Regions from separate parts of the Bifidobacterium scardovii JCM 12489 genome, predicted to be linked through region 1. Evidence: riboswitches for the same ligand, from Rfam matches in the RefSeq annotation. Region 1 holds a riboswitch; each other region holds the start of a gene.
The links. A riboswitch is a leader RNA that binds a small molecule or an ion and turns the genes downstream of it on or off. The one in region 1 is predicted to bind thiamine pyrophosphate.
Positions count from the first base shown of each region.

Region 1 (10,068 bases):
GTGCTTCTCGGCGTAGGATTCCTGCAGCTTGTCGGCGCGGTTGCGCTTGTGGCAGTTGAGGCACTCGACCAGCGGATCGTTGAACACGGCGACGTGGCCGGAAGCGACCCACACCGGCGTCGGCAGGATGATGGACGTGTCCACGCCCACCACGTCGCCGCGGGTGACGACCATGGAACGCCACCATTCGCGCTTGATATTGTCCTTCAGCGCGACGCCGAGCGGACCGTAATCCCACGCGGAACGGGTGCCGCCGTAGATTTCACCGGCAGGGAACACGAACCCGCGACGCTTCGCGAGGGATACGACTTCATCGAGTTTGGAAACAGCCACAATGCACCTTCTGGTTTGAACGGTTTGGGGACTTTATTAGCGCCCCTGAGTCTATCGGCACAGCGTGACAGCCCCTACATCGCCCGCAGCGTCTCCGCATAGCGCCGGCCGATCACGATGCATGCGATCACGAACAAGGCGGCCACGACGGCCAGCATCACGATGAACGGCAGCCATTGCGGCCAGCCCCATACCATCGTGGCGGTGTTGACACCGGTCAGCAGTCCCATGGGTATGTAGGTCAGGTACGCCATCGCGACGAGACTGTGCAGGTTCGTGCTCGTGGTCGCCATCACGATCAGGGTGATGCAGCAGCTGACCGCGGCCACCGAACCGTAGGCGGTCAGCAGGGGCAGCGAGACGAGGTCCGTCCAGCCGAGTCCGCCGAACGCCAGCAGGTAGCCGATCAGGAGCATCATCGACACCGCCAGCGGGATCAATGCGAACAGCATGCGCGAGAGCAGGTATTCGGCCATCGGGCGTCCCGATTCGCGGAACGCGCGTTCGCTGTAGCGTTGCGCCGACTCCTCGAAGCTCCATCCGCTGTTGCCCAGCGCGAGACTTCCGGCCTCGGCCGCCGGTTCATAGGCGAACAGCGGCGCCCAGATCGCCATCAGCGACGCCGTTATGGCGTGCACCTGCCGCAGGCCGAAGCCGTTCGCCTGCGCGGTGCCGCCCGCATAGCTCGTGATGGCGATCGCCAGCACCAGGTTGCCGATCATCACCGCCCAGAAGATGCCCCGGTTTCCGCACACCCGCCAGTCATGCCAGAACAACGCTTTCATCATCCGCCTCCTTGCCGGTCGCCTACCGAATGCCGAAGTCGACGGATTCGTCAACGGTGCGGCCGAGTGTGGCGGCCCGTTTGAACGCGTCGAAGTCCTTGAAGTCGTCGAGCATCATGTCCTTGGCGATGTGCCTGTCGTCGAGGATGACGACCCGGTCGGCCACGCTCCAGCAGTATTCGAGGTCGTGCGTGATGGTCAGGATCGTGCGGCCGGAATCGCTCAGCTGCCCCATCAGGTCGATCATGAGGTCGCGGGTGATCGGGTCGACCGAGTTGGTCGGCTCGTCGAGCAGGATGACGTGTGGCTCGAACAGCATGCCGGCGACGAGTCCGGCGCGCTTGCGCAGACCGCTTGACAGCTCCTTGACTTTCTTGTCGAGGTGCTCGGCCAGCCCGAACGCCTGCACGAGCTTCTCGTTCTCCAGATGCGCGGGGTCGATGGCCCGCCGGCCGCTCCCCCGGCCCGTGTCCATGAGCATGGCGCGGAACCGGATGTTCTCGCGCACGGTCATGGTCGCGGCGAGGTTCGACTCGTCGGACAGCTGGAACACGTCCTGCATGCTCGGCACGAGGTTCGCGTTGATGATCGCCTCGCCGGACCTTGGCCGCAATAGCCCGACGATGATATTGAACAGCGTGGTCTTGCCGGCGCCGTTGTATCCCAGGATCGCCAGCGACTGCCCTTGCGGCACGTCGAAGCTCACATGCTCGAGCACCGTTTTCTTGCGCGTGTATCCGAACGTGACATCGCGCGCCGCGATGATCGTCCGACCGTTTTCAGGCATATCTGCCCCTTTCCCTCTCCCGTCGTCTCGAGCGGAGCGAAGCGAAGTCGAAATGACGCAAAGAATGATGAAGAGAATGACAAAAGTAAAGAGAACAACAACCCGACCGAGATCAGGAGGGGAGCGCCCGCCGCGTATCGACGAACCGACGGTCGAACACAGCGACCGCGATGACGCCGAGCACCGCAGCGACCACGACGAATCCCGCCGTCCTGACGACCAGCGGAATACGCGTCGGCATGAGCCACGAGCCGGCCAGACCGGCCAAGACCACGACCGACACGAGCATGCCGATCACGACGTTGCCGCCGGTCAGCAGCACGCCGAGCGTGGTGAACACGCAGAACAGCACGGTCGCCGTCAGCATGAACGCGATCGGTTCCGCATCCGTCACGCCGATCGCCCGCGCCGCGACCACCAGGATCACGGCGGTGTATGCCGCGGCCGGGACGGTGCCCAGCAGCAGTTTCTCCGCCACGTACTCTCCCATGGGCCGGCCACTGGACCGGAACGTCCCGAGGACGCCGTCGCCGCGATCCCCTCCGACCGATCCCGATATCACCGGCGGCACGACGATCATCAGCATCGACGCCAGTGCGGCGGCCAGATCGACCGTCGCGACGGCGGCATCCGCGTGCCCGATTTCGTCGCGGATCAGCGACGCCAACGGCATCGCGCCGCCGATGACCACGAACGTCAGCATCACCCAGTCATGCCGCAGCCGTCCCAGATCCCTGTACAGCAACCCCTTCATATGATCCCTTCAGTTCTTCCGCTTAGCTTTTCTACTCCCCATGAGGGGGCCGAGTCTTGAAGAAAACGCCAGAGACGTTTTCAGGTGTGTTCGAGCCGACAGGCGAGCGGAAAGAACGCGATCGAAGGCCGTCCGCGATTGCTGGACGCTGGCCGCGAAGCGGCCTGAGGAGTGATCTCCGCACACAGCTATACACCCTCCCCCGATCTGTTCGTCAGCATCACCGCGCCTTGTCATAGCGCGGCTCGCCGGGGTCCGGCATCACACCGGCGACGATCTGCCGGAGCGCCTCCACGTGCGCGTTGAACGCGGCCAGCCCCTGCCAGGTGAGCGACACCCAGGTGATCGGGTACCGCCGCGTAAGCCCCGATTTCTTCTCGATCGTCACGTATCCGGCGTCCGCCAAGGTTTTCAGATGCTTGGAGCATGTCGCGTCGCTGATGCCGAGCGTGTCTCGCAACACGTCGAACCGCACCGAGTCGGAGGCGGCCAGCAGCCCGCAGATACGCAGCCGGATCGGCGCGTGGATCACCTCGTCGAAATGCGGCGTCACACCGCTTTCCTCGCCGCTCCCGCCGTCTGTCCGCCCAACAGTCCGCTCATTCATCGCAGATTCCTTCCGGCCACGCCCCGCAACAGCTCGTCCTCGAGCAGGCGCATCAGATAGGCGAATCCACCGGCCGAGGCGGCAACGACCGGCAGCATCCACAGCAGCGGCACGCCATGCAGGCCGGCGGCCATCATCAGCGCGCAGCCGCCCCAGCACACCGCCGCGGCACCCGTCAGGCGCATCCACGCACGGCCGGTCATACGGCGCAGGCAATGCCGGTCCCTGACCATCAGCCCATATTCGCGGCTGATCCGCAACGCATTGCCGAACAGCCAGGCAAGCGCGATCGCACACGCGGCGAGGAACGCGCACGCCTGCACCTCCTTCGATCCGCCGAACACCGACGCCGGCACGCTGAGCTCCGACCACGCGAGCAGGTCCAGAAACGCCGCATTGCCCATCAGCGACAGGTAGTACCAGTGCGGGAACCGCACGCGCGTGACCAGCCGCGCACGGTCGCCGTCGATCAGGCGCAGGGCCTGCTCCGCCGGTGAATCCGGCAGGAACGATCGTTCGCCATCCATGTGCGCATCATCTCGATTCATCGTCGTCGCGACAAAACTTCTTTCCAACACGGAAAACAATACTACTTTCCATCATAGAAACAAGTTGGCGTGTCGAACGCGTCCAATGCCACACATCGCGGCGACGCGCCAGACCGGCGATACCGGTTTTGCGATTTCGACACGAAATTGTCCATGTTGGTGCATAGCGTCGGCAACGTAATGCAGGGGAACCCGGCCGGTACGACGGGTTGAGAATGGCGCAGGCCTGACCCTTAGAACCTGTTGGTTAAGACCATCGTAGGGAGCAGCGATATGAACGATTCGCATAGGCATGGGTGCAATGGCCGCACGGCCGCGCAAACGCCATCGGACCCGCATGCGGCGGGGGATCCCGCAGCGTTGCGGGACCGGATCGCGCAGGCGGTGCGCGACGTGCGCGCAACGACGCCGCTCGCCCAATCCTTCACCAATTTCGTGACGATCAATCTGGTCGCGAACGCGCAGCTGGCCGCGGGCGGTACGGCCGCGATGAGCTTTCTGCCCGACGACGTGATCGACACGTCGGCGATTTCGGGCGCCGACTACATCAACGTCGGCACGCTGCTGCCGTTCTACAAGGAGGCGTTGCCGCAGATCGCGCGCGCCTTCCACCAGAGCGGCCATCCGTGGGTGCTCGACCCGGTGGCGGCCGGCATCGGCGCGACGCGCACCGCCATCCTGACCGCGTTCAAGGACTATCCGCCGACCATCATCCGCGGCAACGCCTCGGAGGTCATCGCCCTGTGCGACATGTGGGGGCTGGGCAGGCAGGACGATGGCGTCTCGGGCGACGAGCATCCCAGCACGCGGCCGGCCGGCGTGGAATCCGTCGACGACGTGGAATCCGCGACCGATGCGGCCAGGCGGCTGGCCCGGCATATGGCGCCTCTGTCGCCCGGCGGCCAAGCGGCCGTGGCGGTGTCGGGCAAGGTCGATCTGGTGACCGACGGCGATCGCATCTATCGGTTGCCCGGCGGCAGCGCGCTGATGTCGAAGATCACCGGCGCCGGATGCTCGCTGGGTGGCGTGACCGCGACCTATCTGGCCGTGGCCGAGCCGCTGACCGCGACGTTGGCCGCATCCCTGCTCTACAACCGCGCCGGTGAGATCGCCGAACGCCTTTCGGACGGCCCGGGTTCGTTCCAGGTGCATCTGCTCGACGCGCTGTGGAATCTCACCCCCGAGCAGGTCGCCGCCTCCGAGATCGTCGTGGCGCGCTAGCGGCGGTTCATGTGCGGGCGGCAGCCCGCATGCGGCGTGCATAACCAGACCCAATGGCAAAGGACATGATATGAGCAACTATCCATACGCATCGATGCGCGACCAGTACGACCTGTCCGCCTATTTCGTGGTCGGGCCGCAGGACACCAAGGGGCGCCCGGTCGCCGGAGTGGTCGACGAGGCGCTCAAGGGCGGCGCCACGTTCATCCAGCTGCGCGCCAAGCCCGGGGACGCCGCGGACATCACGGCCGCCGCGCGGCAGATCGCGCAGGTCATCGCCGACAACGGCAAATCCGAATCGGTGCCGTTCGTGATCGACGACCGCGTGGACGTGGCATGGCAGTGCCGCTATCTGGGCATCAAGGTCGACGGCGTGCATATCGGGCAGACCGACATGCAGCCGCAGGCGGCCCGCGCCCTGCTGGGCGACGATGCGATCATCGGCCTGTCGGCGGAGCTCGTGGCGCAGGTGCGCGCCGCGAACGATCTGCCGGAAGGATGCATCGACTACCTCGGCGCCGGCCCGCTGCATGCGACCATCACCAAGCCGGACGCGGCGGTCGTCGAGGCGGACGGCACCCGCCACACGCTGGACGAGGCCCAGATCAACGCGCTGTGCGCGGCGAGCGCCTACCCGATCGTGGTCGGCGGCGGCGTGCACGCCGACGACGTGCCGATGCTGGCGCGCACGAAGGCGGCCGGATGGTTCGTCGTCTCGGCGATCGCCGGGGCGCCGGATCCGCTGGCCGCCACCCGCGAACTGGTCGAAGCGTGGAAGGAGAACCGCGCCTGACGCTCCCCACGGCGCCGGTATGGCAAGCCCCGCCCGATACGGATACGCCACGGCTACGCCCGCATGGCGCTCGCCGGGCGGAACCACGGAAGATTTGCACCGCGTTCGCCGCGGTCATACGAAAGGAACCATCATGACCACCACCCTCATCCCGGTACTCGCCGTCTCCGGCTCGGACTCCTCCGGCGGTGCCGGCATGCAGGCCGACCTGAAGACCATGCTCGCCAACGGCGTGTTCGGCATGAGCGCGATCACCGCGCTGACCGCGCAGAACACGATGGGCGTCACCGGCGTGGAGAACGTGACGCCGGCCATGGTCGCCGCGCAGATCGACGCCGTGTTCACCGACATCCCGCCGCAGGCCATCAAGATCGGCATGGTCTCGTCCGCCGAGCTGATCAACGCGATCGCCGACCGGCTCGAGGCGCATCAGGCGAAGAACATCGTGCTCGACCCGGTGATGGTCGCCACCTCCGGTGCCAAGCTCATCGACGATGACGCGATCGCCGCGCTGACCACGCGCCTGTTCCCGCTCGCCACGGTGATCACGCCGAACATCCCCGAAACCGAAGTGCTGCTCGACCTCATAGCGCACGACAAGGCGACGCTCGAGACCGGCAAGTGGTCGGAGCACGCGGACGCGAATGCGCGCATCGGAGACCGGGCGGCCATGGAGGATGCGGCCCGCGTCATCGGAGAGCACTACGGCTGCGCGGTGCTGGTCAAGGGAGGCCATGGCGTTGCCGACGCCAACGACCTGCTGTTCGACCACGGCACGGCGGTCTGGATCGACGGCGAGCGCGTCGACAACCCGAACACGCACGGCACCGGCTGCACGCTCTCGTCGGCGATCGCCTCGAACCTCGCGAAGGGTGATACGCTGGAGAACGCGATCCGCCATGCCAAGGAGTATCTGACCGGCGCGCTCAACGCGCAGCTCGACCTCGGCCACGGCTCGGGGCCGATGGACCACGCGTGGCGCTGGCGCTGATGCCGGCGGCGGTGCCGGCCGAAGCCGTCGGCATCAGACGGCATCGGCCAATATCAGTCAATATCAACGGAAGGCTATTCGCCAAGGAGCGACATATGACGTTCGACCGTAACGCAATCAAGCAGGAAGTGCCGATCGATCCCAAGACCGGCAAGCCGTATCTCAACACGGTGGCGGCGATCCAGATCGCGCCGCACGGCGTGGGCTCGGAGCTGTCGGGGTATGTGGCCGAGGCCGTCGAGGTGATCCGCGAATCCGGCCTGCCGCAGAGCACCAACGCGGTGTTCACCAACGTCGAGGGCGATCTGGACGAGGTGCTGCGGGTGGCCGGCGACGCCGCCAAGAAGCTTGCGGAGCAGGGCTACCGCACGAGCCTCGTGCTGCACATGGACATCCGCCCCGGCTTCACCGGCCAGCTCATCGAGAAGCCGAAGCTCGTCGACGAGATCATCGCCGCCAAGCAGGGCGAAGAGTAGCCCTCGGGCGGTGTGTCCGGCGCCTCCTATGCCGCGCCGGACACACCGCCATGTGCCGTCGATACGCCAAACGCACCATCAGCGATGGTTTCGGGCGGTTTCGACGCGCCTTCGGGAAGTTTCAGCACATCTCCGGATGCTTCCGGACACGTCTCCGGGCAGTTCCGACGCGTCCGGAAGTGCCTGCGGTACGCCAACGTCGAGTTGTCGGTGCGCGCACGCCGAGACCGACCCTAAATCATGCCGGATTATACGTTTTATCATGGGTGTGCAACCGGTTCTGCTACACACCCTCGCACCGACAACTCGCACCAAACATGCAAAGACGCTGCAATTCGCCATACGCGCGCGGTCACAATACCGCGTTCCCGGTCAGGCCCGATCCAACCACCCGCAATCCCTTGCTGGCATACAGCCCCGGCAGGCTCCGGAACAGGCCGTATGCCAGCATAGGCCGTATGCCACTAGATGCCGACCGCGCATCTAGTGCACGAGCAGAACGCGCAGCAACGCCACTATCACATACACGGCATTGGGCAGCAGCCAGAGCGCAGCGAGGACGATGTACGGCCACAGATGAGCCCTGGTGACGGCGATGAATTCGCGGATGAACGCCGTGGGCCAGTAGTAGCCGCGCGTGTGGCTGCCGATGCCGTCGGCTTTCAACCCGATGGTATGCGCGTACTCGCTGGCGCGGAACACATGGTAGTCGCTGGTGACCAGCGCGCAGCGGTATGCGGGTTCACGCCGGTGCCCAACGATCTGGGGCCCACGCAGCGAGGTCATGAGCTCCTGCGAGAAGCGCAGATTCTCCATGGTAGTGGTGGAACGGTCCTCCATGAGGATGGACTCGGCGGGCACACCGCACCGTTCCCTCAGATACCGCCGCATCGATGCCGCTTCGGACACCACCTCGTCGGCTCCCTGCCCGCCCGAGGCGATGAACACGCCGGACCGCCCCTGCCGGTTCCACAGGGCCACGGCCTTGTCGACGCGCCCGCGCAGCAGCGGGGTCGGAGTGCCGTCGGGCATGAGCCCGGCGCCATGGATGATGATGTAGTCGTACGAGCGCTTGCGCGGAAGCAGGCGGTACAGCGTCGAATACACCAGCAGCGCCGCGAACGAAAAGAAGAACCACACGCCTTCCAGCGTGATCAGCGAGGCGACCGATATCAGCCATTTCGGGGCTTTCATCACCAGCATCAGCGGATAGCACACGAACCAGCCGACGATGGCCACGGCCAGCAACGCGGGCAGCAGCGTAGCCAGCGATAGCCCTTCATGACGCACGACGACCACCGTATTGGCCAGCAGGAAGACAACGGCGATCAGCGGGCCGAACACCACCGTCAGCACCAGCGGCAACAATGCCCATGATTCGCCGAAGTGCAGGAGCGTGGTCGTCAGGAACGTCAGCAGGAACAGCAGCAGCCAGATCGCGTTGCGGAACTGTCGGGGCTCCCTGCGGTACGACAGCAGAAACAGCATGCCGAACAGTATGCTCGGCGAATACAACGCCAATACGGAGGCCACCGTCGTTCCCATACCCATGACCGATCCTCCCTCATGCGGCGCATGCCGCTCTGGACGCCACTATATCCCACATGGAAGCATTACGTCATCACGAACGGGGTTCGGCTTTCACCGGCACGGTGGCCGACAGCGTCCATTCGGCGTCTTGCGTAGCGATATGCAGGGCGCCGCCATGCCGCTCGAGCAATCGCCGGTAACGGTTGAGGCCGGTGCCGGTCGAAAGTTCCGCGTCGCCATCCGCATCCGACGGCGTGCGGACCGTGTCGATGCAGGCGATGCGCACGGCATCCAGTCCGATGCCGATCGTCATCACATAACCGGCTTCCGGGTCGGCATGCTTGGCGATGTTGCCGTACAGTTCCTCCAGCAGCCCGGCGACCAGATCGCTGCGCCCCGCTTCGCCATTGGCACCGGAGACAATCGTCTGGCCGTCAAAGCCCAGCTCCGCCAGCCGTTGATCGCCATTGCCCGCGATGCCGCGAATCTGCTCGGCAAGCGGACAGTCGCGCCCGTCCTCGGATCGCGACGCCCGCCGGCCGCCGCCGGCCCGCGAAGCGCCATCGTGAGCGCCGCCGTCCGGCCCGCGCGCATCCGCCGCCCGTGCATCCGCCTCTCCCCTGCCCTCGATCACGCCGATGACCTGATGCGTGCGGTCCAGCGCGCCCGCGGCCACGCCACGCAACTCGCGCAGCTCCTGGACGGACGGGACCTTGCCGTCGGCGATATCCTTGTCGAACCGCAGAATCAGATAGGCAAGGTCGTTGGACACGTAGTCGTGGATGTCCTGCGCCGCGCGCTCCCGCTGACGGCGATGGGCCAGTTCCGCGCGGGCCATGCTGCGTTCGTGATTCCACCGCGCCGCAATGCCGCCGAGTAGAAAACCGACGAACAGCACGGCCACCGGCATCACCCCGTAGAGGGCAACCGTGCCGAGGATGAGCTGGCCACCGGTCCGACCGGTCGAGCCCGACGAATCGTCCGACCCGCCGGTCCCATCCGAACCGCCGGCTCCGGTATCGTCTCCGCCAGCCGACCCGCCGGCGACGCCATCCGAGCCTCTCAAACCGCCGGACACATCGCCGGACACATCGCCGGAGTCGGGCAAGCCGGACGAAGCCGGCGCATCGGGCATCGGAGCGGCCATATCGTTCGTGGAGCCGGAACCCCACGGCCAGCGGATCATTACGCCGGCATGAACCAACCATGCCAGCAACGCCATTGAGGTGACGGCCACCGCCAG
Region 1 is NZ_AP012331.1:2,265,680-2,275,747, forward strand. Features, by position in the region: gene BBSC_RS09300 (glycine--tRNA ligase) at 1-333, opposite strand, end outside; gene BBSC_RS09305 (hypothetical protein) at 408-1,121, opposite strand; gene BBSC_RS09310 (ABC transporter ATP-binding protein) at 1,141-1,905, opposite strand; gene BBSC_RS09315 (hypothetical protein) at 2,018-2,659, opposite strand; gene BBSC_RS09320 (transcriptional regulator) at 2,880-3,266, opposite strand; gene BBSC_RS09325 (hypothetical protein) at 3,263-3,793, opposite strand; TPP riboswitch at 3,989-4,096, shown strand; gene BBSC_RS09330 (hydroxyethylthiazole kinase) at 4,088-5,035, shown strand; partial or broken gene thiE (thiamine phosphate synthase) at 5,106-5,822, shown strand; gene thiD (bifunctional hydroxymethylpyrimidine kinase/phosphomethylpyrimidine kinase) at 5,962-6,819, shown strand; gene BBSC_RS09345 (thiamine-binding protein) at 6,915-7,295, shown strand; gene BBSC_RS09350 (YdcF family protein) at 7,779-8,846, opposite strand; gene BBSC_RS09355 (hypothetical protein) at 8,917-10,068, opposite strand, start outside.

Region 2 (10,068 bases), 1.6 Mb from region 1:
TCTACGTGGCCGACGGGCGGTTGAGCTGCCAGCTGTACCAGCGCAGCTGCGACATGTTCCTCGGCGTGCCGTTCAACATCGCCTCGTATTCGCTGTTGACGCTGATGATCGCGCAGCAGGCCGGGCTCGAGCCCGGCGAATTCGTCTGGACCGGCGGCGACTGCCATGTGTACGACAACCACGTCGATCAGGTGCTCGAGCAGCTGGGGCGCGACCCGTACCCGTACCCGCGCATCGCCATCCGCAAGGCCGATTCGCTGTTCGACTACGCGTACGAGGACTTCGAGATCGTCGGCTACCGGCACCATCCCTCGATCAAGGCGCCGGTGGCGGTCTGACGCACGGTCTGAGGCGTCTATTAGACTTCTGACCCAGTTCGATCCCAAGGAGTGAATGAAATGGAGTATGATAGTAGCCGCAGTGGCTATCACGAACCCGAGCCCGGATCTGCCGGGCTGGAAACCGCCGAGGATTGGGGCGATGACTACCCCAAGACCTTCTCGGTGAATCTTATCTGGGCCGAGGCCCGCGACAAGGAAGGTCGCGCCGGCGCCATCGGCTTCGAGGGCGGCATGCCGTGGCACCTGGCCGAGGACATGAAGCACTTCAAGGAGCTGACCGTCTCGCACCCGGTGATCATGGGCCGCAAGACGTGGGAGTCCCTGGGGGCCAAGTACCGCCCGCTGCCGAACCGCGACAACATCGTGATATCGCATGACGTGAATTACCATGCGCCGGGCGCCACGGTGGTGGAGAGCCTGGACGATGCGCTCGACCTCGCCCGCCAGGAGGCCATTCCCGACGACGGCCTTGATCGCAGCGAGATCTGGGTGATCGGGGGAGCGCAGCTGTTCCGCCAGGCCTTGCCGCTGGCGTCCAAGGCGTACGTGACGCTGCTGGACGCGGTGGTGGACGCCGACGCCTATGCGCCGTCGCTGCGCGACATGGTCGACTCCGGCATGTGGCATGTCGTGGGCGAAAGCCCATGGAGGAAGCCCGCCGACCTGAGCGGCAATGTGGCGGCGTACCAGTTCGTCACCTATCAGAAGGCCCGCTGAACGGCTTCCGCTGACCGCCGGCTCCGGCTCCGGGCATCTCGCCTTGGGCCGGCCGACCGTCAGCCGCCCGTCCGCACGTATCCGGCCGCCGTGGGCGGATCGCAAGAGAAAGTTTGCACTACCGATGACGCAAGATCACCCGTATACCGTGATGACCGTATGCACCGGCAACATCTGCCGCTCGCCGATGGCCGAGATCATCCTGCGCGCCGAATTCGAAAGCCGCGGGCTTGCCGATCGCGTGCGCGTGATGTCCAGCGGCGTGTCCGACGAGGAGTACGGCAACCCGATCGACCGGCGCGCGGTGCGCGTGCTCAAGGCCGATGGCTACGAGATTCCGACGCATCATTTCGCGCACCGGATCACGCGCGAGGAAATCGAGGAGAGCGATCTCTTCCTGCCGATGACCGCCTCGCACATGCGCGCCCTGCTGCGCCAGCTGCCCGCCGACAAGCGGGGCAGCGTGCACATGTACCGCAGCTTCGACCCGAACCTGCCTGCGGTGACCCCCGGCCGCGAGGACGCCATCGATCTGGTCGACCCGTGGTATGGCGGTCCGCGCGAGTTCCAGGTCGCCATCGACCAGATCAAGGAAGTCGCGCCGTATATCGTCGACTGGGTCGAGACGCAGCTGTAACGGTTGCGGCGGCCGAGTCCGGGTGCCCGTCTCCTCTTGTGGGGAGTCGGGCACCCATCGTTTTGGGACGGTTCCGGGGATGCTTGGCCGGGGCGGGTAAGACGTGAGGGCGGGCAGTGCCCGGAGGCGAAAAAAGACCAGCCGCGGCTGGTCTTTTCGGGTTGGTACCCCCAGAGAGAGTCGAACTCTCGTTGTCAGATTGAAAGTCTGGTGTCCTAACCGTTAGACGATGGGGGCGGACAACTTGATTGATGATACGCGAGCGCCCTAGGTTGCGCAAATCGGCGTGTCGCTATGCGGCTGGCGCGCCCGGGAGGAGCGTGGCGCCGGGCGCGCTCCTCCCGGCATCCGGACACGCCGTCACACCGCGCGATAGGTGAAGTCGTGGATCGTGCGGCCGGCGGCGAGGCCCTTCTTCTCGAAATTGGTGAGCACCCGGCCGCCGAAGCGTTCGGATTCGGCGAAGTCGGCGTGCGGCATGTCCGCGGCGAGTTCGGCGTTGCCTTTGCCGACGTGCCCGGTCGGCAGGCTGACCGTCAGCCCGCCGGCGTTCTCGAACCCGGCGATGCCGTCCATCACCTCGTGCACATGCAGCGCGTAGTCCTCGATATCGGTGGCGATGCGCCACACCCCGCCGTCCGCCAGCGCGTGCCGCACGCTCGCGGCGAGCTCCGGCTGCACGATGCGGCGCTTGTGGTGCTTCATCTTGGGCCAGGGGTCGGGGAAGAAGGTCCACACTTCGCCGACCACGCCGGCGTCGGCATGCGCGAACAGCTCGGGCGCGTTCACCTGCGCGATGCGGATGTTGCCCAGATCCTGCTTGCCGGCCAGCAGCAGCGTGTGCGCGACGCCGGGGTCGTACACTTCCAGCGCCAGAAAATTCACGTCGGGGCGCGCGGCCGCGGCCGCCACGATGTTCTCGCCCTGCCCGGTGCCGATCTCCACGATCAGCGGATTGTCGTTGCCCCATGCGTTCCGCACGAAGTCGGCGTCGAACCGCACGTCGTCGCGCACGTTCAGCGAGCCCTCGCCCGCCGCGGCGTCCAGCAGGTATCGGTCGGCGTACCGGTCCCATGCCCGCTGCAGACGGTCGTCCAGGCGGCCCGAGCGGCGGACGAACGACAGCACCTTGCGGCCGTACAGCGCCGGCTTGTCATCATCTTGAGTAGTCATGCTCCCATTTATACCGTTCGCCCGCGAACGGGACCGGGGCCCGCCGTGTGGGGACGGGACGCGGTCGGTTCGCGGGCGAATGGTGGATGGGTCGCGGTGCGCGGTTCGCCGGCGGCGGGCCGGCCGCTGCCCGGCGGTCGGATCAGACGGCTTCCTCGAGGTGCAGCGGCTGCGGCATCGGGTCGTTCGAGTGCGGCAGCAGCGCATTCGTGATGCATCCGCCGTCGATCGAGGCGAGCGCGCGGTCGAGCTGCACGTTCAGATGCCCGTTCTCGGCCATCCACGTCGTGTAGCTGCGCACCATGTCGATGTTCGCGGTGCCCCAGTTGCCGTCGGCGTCGAACCAGGACGGGGTCACGGCCTCGAGCGAGGCGGCGATGACCTTCGGGTCGATGTGACACAGCGGCGGCTGCAGCGCGTGCACCGCGGCCGCGGGATCCTCCCTGGCCATCGCATAGCCCTGCGCGGTCGCCTCGGCGAAGTTGCGGACCAGCTGCGGGTTGCGGTCGAGCATCTCGCGGCGCACGGACACGAAGTACGAGTGGTGCGGCGCCACGTCGATCGCGTCGAACGGCAGCACGACCAGCTGGTCGAACGGCTCGGAACCCTGGTACGGCTCCCACCACGCCACGTTGATGAACGCGTCGAATTCGCCGCGCTCCACGGAGCGGATATCCGGCTCCCACTCGCCCGGGTCGATCGTGATCAGCTTGGAGAAGTCGCCGCCGTCCTTCTCGACGGCCTGCTGCAGCTCCGTGTACAGGCGCTTGACGCCCATGGGGATGCAGACGCGCTTGCCCTCCAGGTCGCGGAATCGCGTGATGCCGGTGGACTTGTTGGTGATGATGCCGCCGATCTGGCACTGGTTCATCACGGCGAACGAGAGCAGCGACGACTCGCCCTGCTGGTGGAACAGCAGCTGGTTGAGGCGCACCAGGGCGATGTCCACCTCGCCGCGCGCCAGCAGGTAGGCGGGGTCGCCGCGGTAGAAGTCGCCGCTGGTGAACTCGACGTCGATGCCGCGCTCGGCGTACAGGCCGCGCTCGCGGGCCAGGTACATGCCGGCGTGGTTGGTCCAGGGATGCACATATTCCAGACGGACTCTGAGCATGGGTGTTCTCCTTTGATTGTGGGGGTTGATTGGTTGGGAATCGGAAAGGCGGGGGCGGGAGCCGCGTTGCCGTGCTGGGATCTCCTACAGGGCGGCGCGCACGGCGTCGAGGAACGCGCGCCCGGCGGGGCGGAAGAACCATGCGGTGTGCGCGATCAGGGACACGTCATAGCACCACGCCGCATCGTCGGCGCGGCCGGTGCCGTCGGCGTAGTAGCCGATCCAGTTCAGCGACGCCTCCGCCTGGGCGACGGGCAGCATGTCGGCGACCAACGCGCGTTCGTTGTCGCCGAGCGGGCGCACCCGCTGGTATCCACGGATGATCGCGCCGGCGATGTCGGGCCGGCAGGCGGTGTCGTCCCCATTCATGATCTGCACGAATTGGATGGCGTTGCGCTCCAGCGCCTCCACCAAGTCGAACACGGCCGCGTTGCGGTCCGCAAGGCCGAAGTCGAACGCCGCGGACGGCGCGTCGCCGCGCCACAGGAAATTCGACACATGCGGGTCGCCGTGTGTCCAGCAGGACGGCAATTGATGGTAGGCGCCGCTGATGCGTTCCGAGAGTCGGCGGTGCTCCGCCAGATCACGGCGCAGATCGCGGTGCGTGTCCTTGAGATATCGGGCCACCGAAGGGCGTTGCGCCAGCCAGTCCTCCAGCGCGGCGTCCAGGTCGTCGCTGGCGAACAGGCCGAAACGGTCCTGGAACGGCGAGACGGATTCCGGCCGGGGCTCGTCGAAGGATGCGGCCGCGAGCGCGATGCGGGCGAGAAGGGCGCCCAGCCCCTCCGCCTCGGCGAGACTGCGCGGGGGATCCCAGGTCAGCGCGTCGGCATAGCGGTCCTCGCCGTCGGCCCGCGGGCAGACCTCATATACGGATGGCCCGACGGCGAGCGTGGTCCGCAGCGCGCCGGGAGCGGCGTGCTCGTCGAATTCGAGGAATGCCGGGCACGGCATGCCGGCGCTCGCCAGATGCGCGACGAACCGGTGATAGGGGAGTATGGACGGCGTATCGCGCACCGAGCGGTCGTAGCGCTTGATGAATACGTCGCCGTGATCGGTGCGCACCGTCGACCCGGACGCGGTCGGCCGCCCGCTATGGGCCAGCACCTCCTGCGCGCGCATCGGCTCGGCGAGCGCCGCGAGCACGCGGCCCGCCTCGTCGAGGGTCACGTCGGGCCATCGCTGCGCGACGATGTCCAGCTGCGGGTCGTTGTCGGCGTTCTCCATGACGAAGTCCTTTCGTTGGGCGGACCCCATCGTGCGGATCGACGGCGATCCGTGGCCCGTGCGGCGCGTGACGTTGGTGGCGCGCAAGCGGACCTGAGACTTCGTTCGCCGGTACTAGCCGAATCACGTTCTACGGTCGGGATCGTCCCCTCTCAGCTCGTATGAGCCCCCGTGTCTGATGGAAAAACACAGTAGGCCGAAGCGTGTACAACGTGCTATACTCAAATTGTACAAAAAGTAACAAATCAGAGCAAAAGTGAACAAAGGTTCGAATGGTAGCCTCTGTTCGCAGGAGCCCACTGAACAATCGAAAGGCCAGACATGACAGTTCTCGTCACTGGTGGGTGCGGCTATATCGGCGCCCATGTCGTCCACGCGCTTCACGAGGCCGGCGAACGGGTCGTCGTCGTCGACGATCTGAGCTACGGCAAGCCCACCCGCATCGAAGGCTCCCGTCTGTACGGCATGGACATCGCCGCGCCGGGCGCCGGCGAGCGCCTCGCCGAGATCCTCGACGCCGAAGACGTCGATTCCGTCATCCACTTCGCCGCGCGCAAGCAGGTCGGCGAATCCGTCGAGAAGCCGCTGTGGTACTACCAGCAGAACATCAACGGCATGCTCAACGTGCTCACCGGCATGACCAAGTCCAAGAACGCCAAGAAGCTCGTCTTCTCGTCCTCCGCGGCCACCTACGGCGTGCCGCCGGTCGATGTGGTGCCCGAGGACGTGGTGCCGATGCTGCCGATCAACCCCTACGGCCAGACCAAGCTCTTCGGCGAGTGGATGGCCCGCGCCTGCGAGCAGCCGTTCGGCATCCGCTTCTGCGCGCTGCGCTACTTCAACGTGGCCGGCTGCGGCCCCGTCGAGCTTGAGGATCCGGCCATCCTGAACCTCATCCCGATGCTGTTCAACCGCCTGAAGCAGGGCAAGGCCCCGGCCATCTTCGGCGATGACTACCCGACTCCGGACGGCACCTGCGTGCGCGACTACATCCACGTCTCCGACCTGGCCGACGCGCATATCGCCGCCCTGAAGTACCTCGACCGCGACGAGCGCAAGTACGACGCCTTCAACGTCGGCACCGGCGAGGGCACCTCCGTGCGCCAGATCGTCGACGAGGTCAAGAAGGTCACCGGCCTGCCGTTCACCGAGGCCGTCATGGCCCGCCGTGCCGGCGATCCGCCGCACCTCATCGGCTCTCCGAAGCGCATCAACGAGGAGATGGGCTGGCACGCCAAGTACGATGTCGAGGACATCGTCAAGTCCGCATGGGATGCGTGGCAGGCCAACCCCGAGCACCACATCGACGTCGCCACCTGGAAGCAGGTCGACTAGCGGCGTCGCCGTTCCGCCGCGGGGCGGGTGTGCCGTCGTCCGCCATTCGGCGGCCGGCGGTCGCCCGTTGCGCGGTGAGCGAACGGCTCGTCGAGCCGCGATCAGGCGGTGATTGAGCTGACTGAGATTACGGGGCGCAGTCCGGGAAACCGGCTGCGTCCCGTGCTTTTCCGGGCGTAGACTTGAAGCCATGAGCGATACCACTCCGAATTCAGATCCGCAGGTGCCGTACGACCAGCAGGGGCCGGCACGGGGGCAAGCGCGGGATCAGGCGCAGGGCCAGCAGGGGCGGTCCTCCCAGTCGAATCCATCGAATCCATCCGGTCAGCCGGGCTCCTTCTCCCAATCGGCTCCATCCGCGCCGCAGGCGGGGTGCGGGCAGTCTTCCTATGCGCAGACGCCTTCCGCTCAGCCGTCTCCCGCACAGCCGGCATACGGTCAGGTGGGCGGTCAACCGGGCGGTCGCCCGGACGGTCAGGTGGGGTATGGTCAGGCGTACGGCCAGCAGTCCTACGGCCGGCAATCTTACAGTCAGCAGCCTTACGGTCAGGTGCCATATGGCCGGCCGGGCGGGCCGGCGTATGGCGGGCCGGGCGACGATGGTCGGCAGTACGCGCAGCAAGGCGGGCAGCCGTATGCGGGACAGGCCGGTCAGCAGGGCAACCTGTATGGCTATCCGCCGCAGTACGGATATCCGGCTGCCGGTCAGCCCTATCCTCCGCAGGGCGTGCCGGGTTACATGGCGCCCTATGAAAAATGGAACGTGATGTGCATCGTGGGCTTTGTGCTGGCGTTCGTCCTGCCGCCGGTGGGGTTGGTGCTTTCGATCGTGGCTCTGGTGCAGATCAACAAATCCCGGGAGAAGAGCAAGGGACTGTCGGTCGCCGGCATCGTCATCGGGGCGATCAACACCGTGCTGCTCATCCTGATCATCATGTTCATCGGCTGGGCGATCAACGCGGTGTCCAACTATCCGTACGATCGGTCCTATATGTATGACGATTGCTCCTATTCGATGGACGGCGAATGCGACGGCTCGGATGCGTGGGACGATTACGCCGATGATTTCTCCGCCAAATATGCCGGCGCGTACGGCGCTTCCGGTGATGCCGTTGCCCCGCGGGAGTCGGCTTCCGGCGCGTTCGCCAATGCCGATGGGCGGTACGCGGTGGAGTATGGAGCGTCGCTGGGTGACGTGCTGGGGGAGTGACCGGCTCGCATGGTGCCACGCGGGTGATTGTCGGAGCGAGTGGTTTCGGATGGGCGATTTCCGCATGATCGCGCGGATCGGCGCCTTGGCGGACGGGTCGCCGGCACGGCTTCGCGAGTGGCGACACGCCGTGATTTGCGTGTGGCTGAGATATCTGTAATATAACTACTCGTTGCCTCGCACAAGTGAGGATCAACACGGCCCCGTAGCTCAGTTGGTTAGAGCGCCGCCCTGTCACGGCGGAGGTCACCGGTTCAAGTCCGGCCGGGGTCGCTGGAAGCGATGAACCCGGATCCTCCGGGTTTTTTCAACTCCATGGCTCTGTAGCTCAGTTGGTAGAGCGAACGACTGAAAATCGTTAGGTCAGCGGATCGATGCCGCTCGGAGCCACCACGCGGAACCCCGCAGGTCTTGCATCACAAGGCTTGCGGGGTTTTCGTTTTGTCCTCATATACCCATGGAACAGGCGAGGGGCGGCCGAACCGGCGGGTTTTAATGCGGCGTCGTATTAAAACCACCCCGACACGCCTACTGACACAAGACTAAACCCGGAACATAAACACCACATTTAGTTCCTGTAACCCGGTTTCCGAACGGGACTCGTTGTCGAGCCTGTGGGCGAGATGCTCCGCTGACGGGTATTTGAGCGAGGCGAAGCATATATCCTGTGGGAATCGTGCTCTGCTGTGTGCTGTATGGGGTGCGGGATGTTGAGACCGTATTCGTGTTGCTCCGCTGAGAAGCGTCTGAGCGGGGTGGATCGTATACCGAGTGGAAGTTGGGCCTTGTCGCGCTCTGCATGTGGCGCGGAATGTTGGGCCTGTATTCGTGTTGCTCCGCTGACGGGTATTTGAGCGAGGTGGATCGTATATCCTGTGGGGATTGCGCTTTGTTGCGCGTCTATACTCGGGGCGGATCATCGAGTGTGTAATTGCATTGCCTCGCTTGGCCATAGCTAGGCGGGGCAAGTCATATACCCTGTACGACGTGCGCTTTGCCATGTTTCTTTACGCGGGGTGGCCCGTCGAGCCGCTCATGGCATTGCCTCACCCGGCGATACCTGAGCGGGTTGGATCGTCTGGCCCATAGCCAAACCGCCGCTTGGTGGGTGTTCGAGTGTGTATTGCGACGTGGTTGCTCCATCGGCGCGACCACGTCCTGGCGCATTCGCACGTATATGGGCAGGCCATATACCGGTGCGGATGGGCATGCTGCTGACTTGCGGTTGCTATTGGCCGCGTAAAAGGCTGGATGCCAGCATGGATGCGGAGGCGCATGCTGGCTTGCGGTCGTGGTTGGTTGAGTAGGGGACCGTATGCCAGCGGGGATGCGCGGATGTGATTGTGCCGGTTTACGGTTGTAACTGGGCACAAGGCTTATTGGATCGGATGCGCGCATTGGCCCATGCCGGGCATATGGATGCTCCGGATGGAAACTGATGCTTGGATGCTTGGATGCTTGGATGCTTGGATGCTTGGATGACGGCATTCGTCCGTCTCGGACGGGCAAGAAGCGCGACACGCCCGGATGCGAAGAAAATTTGGCCTGCAGGCGGGAGAAAAGGCTGTGATATGGGATCGGAAAGCGCTGTTTTCGCAATTTTCGACACGCCGATGGATGTCAATGTTTTCAATGGTTTGCGATGTTGCAGATGATGTCGGTTTGCGCTGGTGGGTGGTTTCGTGTAAGTTTATCTCTTGCTGCCCGGCGCGGCGGGTTCTGGTTCCTTGGTTGGTTCGGGGTCCGGTTCGCTGGTGTGGTGGTGGTTTGAGAACTCAAGAGTGTGTTTGTACTACTTCTTTATAGTCAATGATTGCCAGTTCATTCCAAGCCTTGCCTTGTGGTGGGGTTCCCTGGGAGGGGTTGAATTGGAGTGAGGTTTTTAGTGTGAGGATCCTTCCTTATAGGATTCTTCTGTCATTTTCTTTTTTGGAAAATAGTTTGTGAGTCATCTTTCGGATGCTTTTCATGTTTTTTTGTGGAGGGTTCGATTCTGGCTCAGGATGAACGCTGGCGGCGTGCTTAACACATGCAAGTCGAACGGGATCCGGCCAGCTTGCTGGTTGGTGAGAGTGGCGAACGGGTGAGTAATGCGTGACCGACCTGCCCCATGCTCCGGAATAGCTCCTGGAAACGGGTGGTAATGCCGGATGGTCCAGCATGCTGCATGGCGTGTTGGGAAAGATTTATCGGCGTGGGATGGGGTCGCGTCCTATCAGCTTGACGGTGGGGTGATGGCCTACCGTGGCTTCGACGGGTAGCCGGCCTGAGAGGGCGACCGGCCACATTGGGACTGAGATACGGCCCAGACTCCTAC
Region 2 is NZ_AP012331.1:711,913-721,980, forward strand. Features, by position in the region: gene BBSC_RS02935 (thymidylate synthase) at 1-338, shown strand, start outside; gene BBSC_RS02940 (dihydrofolate reductase) at 399-1,058, shown strand; gene BBSC_RS02945 (low molecular weight protein-tyrosine-phosphatase) at 1,183-1,695, shown strand; tRNA gene BBSC_RS02950 (tRNA-Glu) at 1,858-1,932, opposite strand; gene trmB (tRNA (guanosine(46)-N7)-methyltransferase TrmB) at 2,056-2,868, opposite strand; gene BBSC_RS02960 (ABC transporter substrate-binding protein) at 3,011-3,979, opposite strand; gene BBSC_RS02965 (phosphotransferase) at 4,064-5,206, opposite strand; TPP riboswitch at 5,290-5,389, opposite strand; gene galE (UDP-glucose 4-epimerase GalE) at 5,528-6,541, shown strand; gene BBSC_RS14155 (DUF4190 domain-containing protein) at 6,732-7,751, shown strand; tRNA gene BBSC_RS02980 (tRNA-Asp) at 7,951-8,024, shown strand; tRNA gene BBSC_RS02985 (tRNA-Phe) at 8,069-8,144, shown strand; rRNA gene BBSC_RS02990 (16S ribosomal RNA) at 9,727-10,068, shown strand, end outside.
Region 2: another riboswitch for thiamine pyrophosphate. It lies ahead of BBSC_RS02965 (phosphotransferase); the one in region 1 lies ahead of BBSC_RS09330 (hydroxyethylthiazole kinase).

Region 3 (10,068 bases), 1.0 Mb from region 1:
GGCGTGTCATACGCTACCGTCTCCCGCTACCTCAACGGCAACCCGCACGTGTCGGCCAAGGCGGCCGAGCGCATCGCCGACGCGGTCAGGCAGGTGAACTACACCCCCAACAACGCCGCGCGGTCGCTGGTGCGCCAGCGCACGCAGACCGTGGCGTTCGTGGTGCACGGCCAGCCGGATTCCATCGTCGCCGACCCGAACATCAGCACGATCCTGCTCAACGCGAACCAGACCATCGGCGACGCCGGCTACCAGCTCGTCATCCTGATCGCCGACTCCCCCGAAGCCGGCAGGCGCATCGCCCGCCTCGCCTCCAGCGGATTCGCCGACGGGTGGATCCTCAATTCCTTCCATACCGGCGACCCGCTGTTCGACGTCTTCACCCGCATCGATGCGCCCGTCGCCATCTCCGGCGTCGGCTACGGCGACAGGATCCCCTTCCCCACGGTCGACATCGACAACCGCGCGGCCTCCCGCGCCCTGACCGAACATCTGCGCTCATGCGGGCACCGGCGCATCGCCTATATCTGCGGTCCCGATTATCTGCCCTGCTCGGACGAGCGCCTGCGGGGCTTCCGCGACGCGATGGGCGGCGACGCCGACCCGTCGCTGATCGTCCGGGCCGGGGAATGGACGCGGCAGGAGGGGCGTGCGGCCGTCATCCGGCTGCTCGGCACGCTGGGCGGCGGCGCCGGACACGATGCCGACGCGCGCCGCATCCTCGCCGACCACCGCGTCGATGCGCTGATGTGCGGCAGCGACTGCATCGCGGCCGGGGCCATGCAGTATCTGATCGGGCAGGGCGTGGACGTGCCGGCCGACATGGCCATCGCCGGTTTCGACGACAGCTCCGACGCCACCGCCATGCAGCCCCAGCTGACCACCATCCGCCAGCCGCTCGCGGCGTTCGGCGTCAATCTGGCGTCGATGGTGCTCGATCAGATCGAGGGACGGCCGATCCGGCACACCCTGATCCTGCCGACCGAACTGGTGGTCAGGGGATCCACGGCGCGATAACGGAGATCCAGCCTCGCACGGCGGTTCCCCATATCAGCCCAGTGATCCATTTCGCACATGGATGAGCGGCTGATGCCACGATGCTATCGGCCATCCCCAGTCGGCTTCGCCGACAGCCCCCGCCAGCGGGGGCATGCACTTTGTGCACCACTGCGAACGACCTATCGGACCGCCCGCCCGGCGGGGCGTTCATCGCCTAAGCATTCACAAGACCGACCATCAGAGCACCCGCGGCCGTCAGCCCCGATCCCACTCCGGCTTCCACGAGTAGTGCATGTCGTAGGCGCTCGCCCAGAACATGTACTCGTTCTCGACGCCGGTCACGAAGATGTCGATCAGCTCGCGTTTGCGCTCCTCCGACAGCCCCTCGACCAAGCGCTCGATGTGCTCGATCAGCCACGCCGACCCTTCCCAGAACGAATCGGTCTTGTACATGTCGACCCAGCTCTTGTACGGGTTGGAGTCGAGGGTGCCGGCGAACTCGCGGGCGAGGCGCTGTCCGTAGTCGGCGTAGACCCAGGCGCACGGCAGCACGGCGACGAGCACGTCGACCAGCTGGCCGCCGTAGGCAATCGACAGGATGTTCGAGGTGTAGGCGCGGGCGAACGCGGACTGGCGCACCGCGTTCATCTCCTCCTCGCTCACGCCGTAGCTGGCCATGTAGGAGCGGTGCACCTTCGACTCGACGTTGAAGATGCCGTTCTGCACATTGACCATGAAGGTCATGATCTCGGAATCCATGGTCTTGGTGAGCGCCAGCGCGTGCACCTTGGCATAGTCCTTGAGGTAGCGGTAGTCCTGCAGCAGATAGAAGGCGAAGCGCTCGCGCGCGAGCGTGCCGTTGCCCAGCTCGCGGATGAACGGCTGCCGGTACCCCTGCTCCCAGACCAGATCCGCGGCCTCGCGCATGCGGCGGGCGAACGGCGGAAGGTGGTCCGGGGTGATCGGCCCGAACGCCTCCGCGTCGAACGGCTCGTCGGACGGCACGCCCTGAGCGGCATCGGACAGGGTCGGCTGGATGGACGGACGATACTCCATGATTATGTCTCCCTTCGCTGGTGTTAACCAACAGGTTCTAAGGGTCAGGCCCACGGCCTTTCTCAACCCGTCACCGGGTTCCCCTGCATTACGCCGATCATTATGGCACCGCACACCGACCGGCGGCGTGTGCCGCGCGCCGGTTCAGCCCTCCGCGCCGGGGTTGCCGGGCGTATCGCCCGGGCCGGGCGGGGTGGACAGACCGGCCTGATCGGGCGGATCGGCGAGCGTGGCACGCTTCCCCGCACGGCCGATGAACTAAGCTGGATCGCACGTCATATGCCACAGCGGCATCGCGTTTCGGGAGGCGATATGCACATACGGATGACGGCCAGCATCGAGGGCATCGGCGGCGAAGGTCCGGCCGGCAGCGGCGACGACCGCGTGTTCGTCATGTTCCATGGATACGGCAACGACGAGGACGAGATGGTGCGCATCATCGAGGCCGTCTACCGCACGGATCGGGACGGCGCCGCGCATGGCGGCCAGGCCGGCCCGGACCGGACCGCCCTGGGACCGGAGCCCAGCTACCTGTCGTTCCGCGGCACGCATGCGAGGCCGTATATGGGCGGCAACTACTGGTATCCGGACGGGTGTTCGGTCGGTGAACGGCGCCGCGCATGCTCCGAGGTCGGCGATGCCGTCGCCGCGCTGCTGGCCGGACCGGCGTTCGCACCGCGCCGCAAGATACTCGTCGGATTCTCGCAGGGCGGGTACCTGTCGTACCGCATGGCGCTGGAGCATCCGGGCCTGTTCGACGCCGCGGTCCTGCTCAGCCCGTCGTTCGCCGGCGAGTCCGGCACCGTGCTCGGCCCCGACCGCACGACCGCGTTCTTCCTCGCCTACGGCTCCGAGGACCGCACGATCCCCGCGGACGACCAGCGCACCGCACGGCGGGTGCTGGAGCAAACCGGGCGCCTGACGCACCGCGTCTACCCCGGCATGGGGCACGCGATCAGCGACCAGGAGATCGCGGATATCCGCGCGTTCCTGACCCGGTAGCCCCGCCGGCGACGCGCGGCCGGCGGCACCGGCGTCACTCCACGACGAGTCACTCCACGATGGATAGGCGCGCGACCGACTCCGGCCGCCATGACCCGTAGTGGCGAAGGAACCAGTTGGGCCGGTCCTTGGACGCGGCCCGATAGGAGACCCGGCCGCCCACGGCCAGAGCATGGTCCCGCCCGTAGACGGACGCCGTCGACAGCAGCGAGCCATCGTCGACGGTTCCGCCGGAGCCGGCCTCATCCAGCGTGACCAGCGCGGGAGGGATGCAGGGGTGCAGGCCGACGTTGCGCAGAGTCAATGTCGCATCCGCGGGCGCCCCACCGGCATCGTCCTTATCGTCGGAGTCATCCTTCGCCAGCATGCAGGGCTCATCCAATGCCGGATCGACATCCTCCGCCGCGCCGGATGCGTCGCCGCCGCGCAACGGCCCCAATGCGGCCTGCGAAAAGCCGCTGACGATGACGTCCATCCCCGGATCGGTCGCCAGCAGACCGTCGGCGGCAGCGTTCGCCCCGACGTGCACGGGCAGTGCGGACACTTCGCCGAACGCCAGCGTGATCGAAGTCTTCTCTTCGGCGTCGGCCTGCTGGCCCGCCTTCCATTCGACCGCCGCCGTCACCGACCGGAACGGGGCCAGCACGATGGTTTCGCCATCCGGCACGCTGCTCACGCCGGTCTGGCGGTTGCCCGGCACGACGCGCAGATGCTGGTCCTCATCGCCGCGCACGACCGTGAGCTCCGGAGGCCCCGACGGTACCGAGCACGCTCCGTCCGTCGTGTTCATGACGCGCAGGTACGCGATTGCGTCGCCCATGGCCTGATCCTGTGATTCCGCGACGGCGGCGAGATCATCGTTCCCGCAGGGCGGCGCCCCGGAACCCGCAACGCCCGCATCCTTTCCCGAAGCCACCGTCAGGGCGACGACCGGACGTGCCGGTTCCGGGTGATAGCACAACACGGCGGCGATCAGCCCGGCGATGACCGCCAACGGCGCGATCAGCGCAACGGACCTCGCCGGGCCTTCGGATGCACGACTCATGGTTTCCCCCTCTCGCAGACGATCGCGTCTGTGCCCAACTGGCTGCAAGTATAGCGGATCAAGCATGTAAAACCGCCATTTTCCAAGGGTCGCAAGCCTTCGACCACATACCCCGTTGCTGCTGGACAGCCTGGTTCCGGATCGCCTATCGTCATGCGAAAGACGTTACCGGCAGCGCTACGAAGCGTGGTCGCGACCATGGATCGGAGGCAACATATGAACAATTCCATTCTTCATAACCCCAACTATGCGCTACATCACCGTCTCATCGACGATGACGTCAGACACATCACGCCCGAAGAGGCGTCCTTTGCATGGAGCAACCAGATGTTCCGCCGTCCCCGTCCCCGTACCGATCCTCTGCAGATCGCCGCGCTGGGCCATGACTCACACGGTACAATGATCGAGATGGTCGCCTACGACGCCGGCGCGTATGCGGACAGAAACGGCAACCCGCAGAACTGGCCCAAGGACAAGCCCATGGAGCCATGGTTCCGGAAACTGCTCGACGAACATCCCGAATGGATATGCCGCGAACCGGAGCAGGACCAGGAGCAGGAGCAGGGCTAGCGCCACCCGTGCGCAATCCCGTCCGGCATGATCGCCCTGCGGCGATTCCGGCCCCATACCGGGTCCGCGCGACTAGAGTTGGACCACGGATACCGCACCCGACCAATCGCGGGAGATCCAAAGGAGGACTCATCATGGGATTGTTCGACTCATTGAAGCATGCGTTCGGCCATCACGGCCACGGCAAGCGCGTCGGCGAACCGCTGACCCTCGCCGACGCGAAGGCGCTGCTCGCCTCCATCGTGGTGCGCCAGCAGCTGGCCGACATGCGCAAGGTGGCCGACGCGGTCAAGCAGCTGCAGGACGAGCTGCCCCAATACGCCACTTTCGGGATGTCCCACTACTACAGCGAACCGAAGCGCGTGCGCTTCCAGTCCGAAGGCGGCAGGTTCATCGACGCGGACGCGATCGCGACCGCCTACGCCGCATCCACCATCGTGCGCGACGAATGCGAGATCCAGCATCTTATGGGCGATATCGCCGACAACCGCGAGCACCGTGGCCCGGCGACGACGCCGGCCGTGCCGATCGACGGCCTGCTGCGCGCCACCGCCGAGCGCACGCGGCCCGGCGCCGACGACCGGTCGCGGCGCGACTGGCTGTTCGCCCTGTTCGACCAGTTGGGCGACATCGACGAGGCGACCAAGCACAACCTCGCCCCGTTGGCCGACCAGCTGTCGGATACGCTGCCCGAATCCGGGCAGGCGCAGGCCGCGGCCGACCCGCGCGGGCGGATCACGGCGATGATCGCCGACGCGCTGTACCCGGACGATCAGAACGGGCACGCCGCCGTGCGTGAGCTGATGATGGACCCGAGCGCGACCGCAACGGATTACATGGATGCGGTGACGCTGCTGCACGGGCACGGTCTCGCCGTCCCCGGCATGGCCGACTAATCGCCGAGCAATCGTCCGCACGCGGCATACGCCGGCATACGCGACCGCCGGCCGTCGCCACGGAGGCGCCGCCGCCGCATCCGGCTCGGCCTGCTCCCAGCTCGCTTCCGGCCCGCTCAGTCCGCACCTGCGGAAACGTCCTCGGCCTCGCCGCGGGTGATGAACGGCATGCAGGCCAGCGCGCAGACGAACAGGACCACGGCGTAGATGAACATCCACCGGTACTCGCCGAGCGACTGCTGGATGAGGCCGAAGATCGTGGGGCTGATCGCCGCGCCGAACGACGTGGCGAGATAATAGTAGGCGGTCATGGCGCCGGTGTGCTCGACGCCGCCGAGCTGCGTGATCCACGGCAGGGCGTTGACGACCACCAGGATCCAGAACACGCCGTACGTGAACGCGAGGATCGGCACCATGAACGGCCGGCCGACCCACGGCATCGACACGAACAGCGCGGCGGACAGCACCAGGCCGGCGCTCATCGTGGCGCGGCGGCCGAACCGGCTGCCGATCATGCCCGCGGGAATCGCGAACGCGAGCATGCCCACCGCGTACCACACCAGATCGCCGCCGGCCGTGGCGGCGTCCATGCTCAGATCATGCGTGGCGTACAGCGTGAAATAGGTCTCCACCGCGTTGCCGCCCATCGTGTACAGAAACAGCACGATCAGGATCAGCATGAAGCTGCGCCGCGCCTCGCCGTCCAATCCCAGCCGCGGCACCACAGCCTCGCGGAATTCCTTCCACGACACGAACGGCAGACGAGCCCGCTCGCCGGGCGCCGTCACGAATTCGGCGGGTTCGCGCACCAGGCGCATCAGCGCGGTGACGGCGGCGACCATGATGACCGCCCCGGCCACGAACGCCGCGGACATGCCGAACCGCTTGTACAGCAGGCTGCCGCCAGCGAGCGCGAGCACATTGCCGATGGAACCCATGAAATTGATGATGCCGTTGGCCCTGCTGCGCAGCCTCGAATCGGTCACGTCGGGCATGAGCGCCACGATCGGCGCGCGCGACGTGGCCATGACCACCGCGTAGATCACGATGGCGGTCACGGTGAGCGGCACGTTCGGCGCGACCGAAATCAGGATCAGGCACAGCGCGCCGAGCGGTATGGAGAACAGCGCGAACGGCAGGCGCCGGCCCCAGCGGGTCCTGACCTTGTCCGACAGGATGCCGAACAGCGGTTGGACCGTGAACCCGCAGAAATTGTCGATGCCCATGATCATGCCGACGACGGCGGTCGGCAGCATCAGGCCTTTCAGCTTGATCGGCACATAGGCGTTGTAGAGCGCCCACGCCGCGGATATGGCGAGGAAACCGAACCCGATGGAGAACGTCTGCGCATAGTTGAGTTTCGGCCGTACGGCGGCGCCGGCCGTGGCGCCAGCGGCGCGCCCGGCGGCCGCATCATCGTTTCTCGAAGTCACAGTTCATCCTTAGTCGGCCGATATGGCCGGTCGCCGTATCGCGGGATACCGCAATATGACATGCGCGTGAATTCCAGTCACCACCCACCGCCCATTCTAGCGACTACACTGGTATGTCAATATCCGCGTCCGGGCCGGCCACCGCACGGCACAGCACGGGCGCCCATCCGGATCGGAGGAATCATGACCAATGCAGCCACGGCGATCGCCGCCGACCTGTCGCAGGCCCTGCGCACCATGCCCAAGGCGGAACTGCACGTGCACATCGAGGGCACGCTGGAACCGGAACTGGCGCTGGCGCTGGCCGAGCGCAACCACGTCGCGCTGCCGTGGACCGATCTGGAGGAACTCAGGCGGCAGTACGAGTTCGAGAACCTGCAATCCTTCCTCGACCTGTACTACCAGCTCATGGCCACGCTGAGGACCGCGGACGACTTCCGGGACCTCATGCTCGCCTATCTCGAACGCGCGGCGGCCGATGGCGTGCGGCACGCCGAGATCTTCTTCGACCCGCAGGTGCATGTCGGCAACGGCATCGACCTGGACACGGTGATCGACGGCCTGCTGGAGGGCCTGCGTCTTGGCCGCGAACGCTTCGGCATCACCGGAGGGCTGATCCTGTGCATCGTGCGCGACATGCCGGTCGCCTCGGCCGAGGCGATGCTTACGGCCGCCCGGCACCGCGCCGGCGACCTGATCGGCGTCGGGTTGGATTCGGCGGAGGTCGGCTACCCGCCCTCGCTGTTCGCCGAGGTGTTCGCCAAGGCCCGCGCGCTTGGCCTGCACTGCGTGGCGCACGCCGGCGAGGAGGGCCCGGCCGCATACGTGGCCGAGGCGCTGGATCTGCTGCACGCCGAGCGCATCGACCACGGCATCCACGCGATCGACGACGAGGCGCTGGTGCGCCGACTGGCCGCGGCCGGCACGCCGCTGACCTGCTGCCCGCTGTCGAACCGGCGCCTGCAGGTGGTGCACGACCTGCATGACCTGCCGCTGCGCCGTTTCCTCGACGCCGGGGTCGCGATCACGGTCAACTCCGACGACCCGGCCTATTTCGGCGGCTATATCGCCGCGAACTACGAGGCGATGGCGTCGGTCGGGTTCACGCTGGACGAGCTGTCTCGGCTCGCCGAGAACTCGATCCGGGCCACCTTCCTGCCGAACGCGGACAAGCAGGCGCTGCTTGACGAACTGGACGGCTGGAAAGCGCGGCATCTCGGTGATGAGTGTCCCGCGTCATAAGTTCGCATACTATAGGCTCCCCTCGCTGAAGCTGAGCCAGGATTACGAAACGAATGAATGACGCAGGCCACTAGCGCCCGTCAGTTGCTCTACCTGCGCCGGTCGAGCAGCGCACGGATGCGGGCGGCGAGATGCGCGTCGCGCACGGAGGTCATGGAGGGGAAGGTGCGGATGAGGCGGCGCTGCTGCCAGTTCAGGCGGCGCAGCACACGGTCGGCCTGTTCCTTCGTCCATTGCGCGGACTGGGATACGTATTCGGCCGGGTCGAGCAGCCGCCCGGCGGATTCCTGCAGCCGGCCGGCGGTCTCCTTCCACTGTTCGTTCGCCGCGTCGATGCGCGTATCGATCTGCTCGATCTGCTCGCTCTTGAACGCATCGATCTCCTCGCCGATGCGAGCCAGGCGCGAATCCAGGCTGCACAGCCCGGCGGCGGTGATCGCCGCATCGACCGTGGCCGCCAGGAACAGCACGCCGGCCACGAGATGCAGCATCAACGGCGGCCACGCATCGAGCACGCCCATCAGCCACGGCTGCACCACCAGCTTGACCAGCGTGGCGCCGGCGCCGAAGGCGATGAACCCGTTGAGGTATACGCGCCCGTTGATGTTGAGCGGCTTGCCCGTGTAATCCCACAGCCGCACATGGAACAGCTTCTCGATGGCCCACGACGACAGGTACTCCAGCGTGCAGGCGAGCACGCCGCTGGACAGGAACAGAGCGAGCGGATTGGTCACGTCGGCGAGCAGTACGATCACCAGCAGCGCACCGAAACCGTAGATCGGGCACAGCGGGCCGTTGAGCACACCGCGGTCCTCGAACCGCTTGCGCAGCACGACGCTCAGCATCGTCTCCCACGCCCATCCGACGAACGAGTAGGCCAGCCAGCACAGCAACACCCGTTCCGCCACTCCCAGCACCGTCATATCCGGCTCCTTCCCCGCCCGCGCGGCGACGGTCACCGCCTCGGAGCGGAATCCATGGGAAAACGCTTCGGGCCGGGACCGCGCAATGGAGGCCATTATTCCACCGGCCCAACGCACCCGGCCACAAACCATACAGATTCCCCGGCAATGTCGTGATTGCGGGTTCCCTTCCGCTCCGTCGGCCATCCATCACCGCCGCGAGGACGCCCTCGGGGCGGCTCCGCGCGGCGGCAATGTCGACATGTGTCGAGTTGTCGGTGCGCAGGTCGGCAGCCTCGGCTTGATTACACGTTTCAGCATGCATATTGGAACGTTATAACCGCGCTTGCTCGCAAGCCACGCACCGACAACTCGCCACTGCAGATCATCGGCGTCCCCTGACGCGCCGCTGACGCGCCGCTGACGCGCCTCCGGCACCGCGCATGCATGGCGGCGCCCGAATATTTCCGTATACTTGGCAAGCATGGACATTGCATGTGTTGTACGCAATATCATCAACGGCGACGGATCGGCCACGGTCAGCGACTACGGGGCCCATCTGATCGGCTGGACCCCGGCCGGGCAGGCGCCCGTGCTCTGGCAGCCGAAAACCCTGGCCTTCTCCCCCGGCATCGCGCTGCGCACCGGCATCCCGATCATCTTTCCATGGTTCAACGGCGGCTACGACCACGGCACGATGGCCGCGAAGCGCCCCAAGCACGGGTTCGCCCGTTCCAGCTTCTGGCACGTCGACGAGGCGTCCCTGACCGACCGCCATATCCGCTATACGCTCGACTCGGACGAGTTCGACGGCGCCACGGTGGCGCAGATCATCTCCGGCCCCGGCTCGCGGTTCCGGGCGGCCTACGACATCGAGGTCGGCGAACGGCTTTCGGCCACGCTGACGGTGACCAACACCGGCG
Region 3 is NZ_AP012331.1:1,242,929-1,252,996, reverse strand. Features, by position in the region: gene BBSC_RS05150 (LacI family DNA-binding transcriptional regulator) at 1-1,017, shown strand, start outside; gene tenA (thiaminase II) at 1,255-1,926, opposite strand; TPP riboswitch at 2,047-2,150, opposite strand; gene BBSC_RS05140 (alpha/beta hydrolase) at 2,368-3,057, shown strand; gene BBSC_RS05135 (DUF4232 domain-containing protein) at 3,107-4,102, opposite strand; gene BBSC_RS05130 (hypothetical protein) at 4,319-4,672, shown strand; gene BBSC_RS05125 (hypothetical protein) at 4,807-5,568, shown strand; gene BBSC_RS05120 (MFS transporter) at 5,685-7,001, opposite strand; gene BBSC_RS05115 (adenosine deaminase) at 7,185-8,243, shown strand; gene BBSC_RS05110 (putative ABC transporter permease) at 8,333-9,166, opposite strand; gene BBSC_RS05105 (D-hexose-6-phosphate mutarotase) at 9,630-10,068, shown strand, end outside.
Region 3: another riboswitch for thiamine pyrophosphate. It lies ahead of tenA (thiaminase II); the one in region 1 lies ahead of BBSC_RS09330 (hydroxyethylthiazole kinase).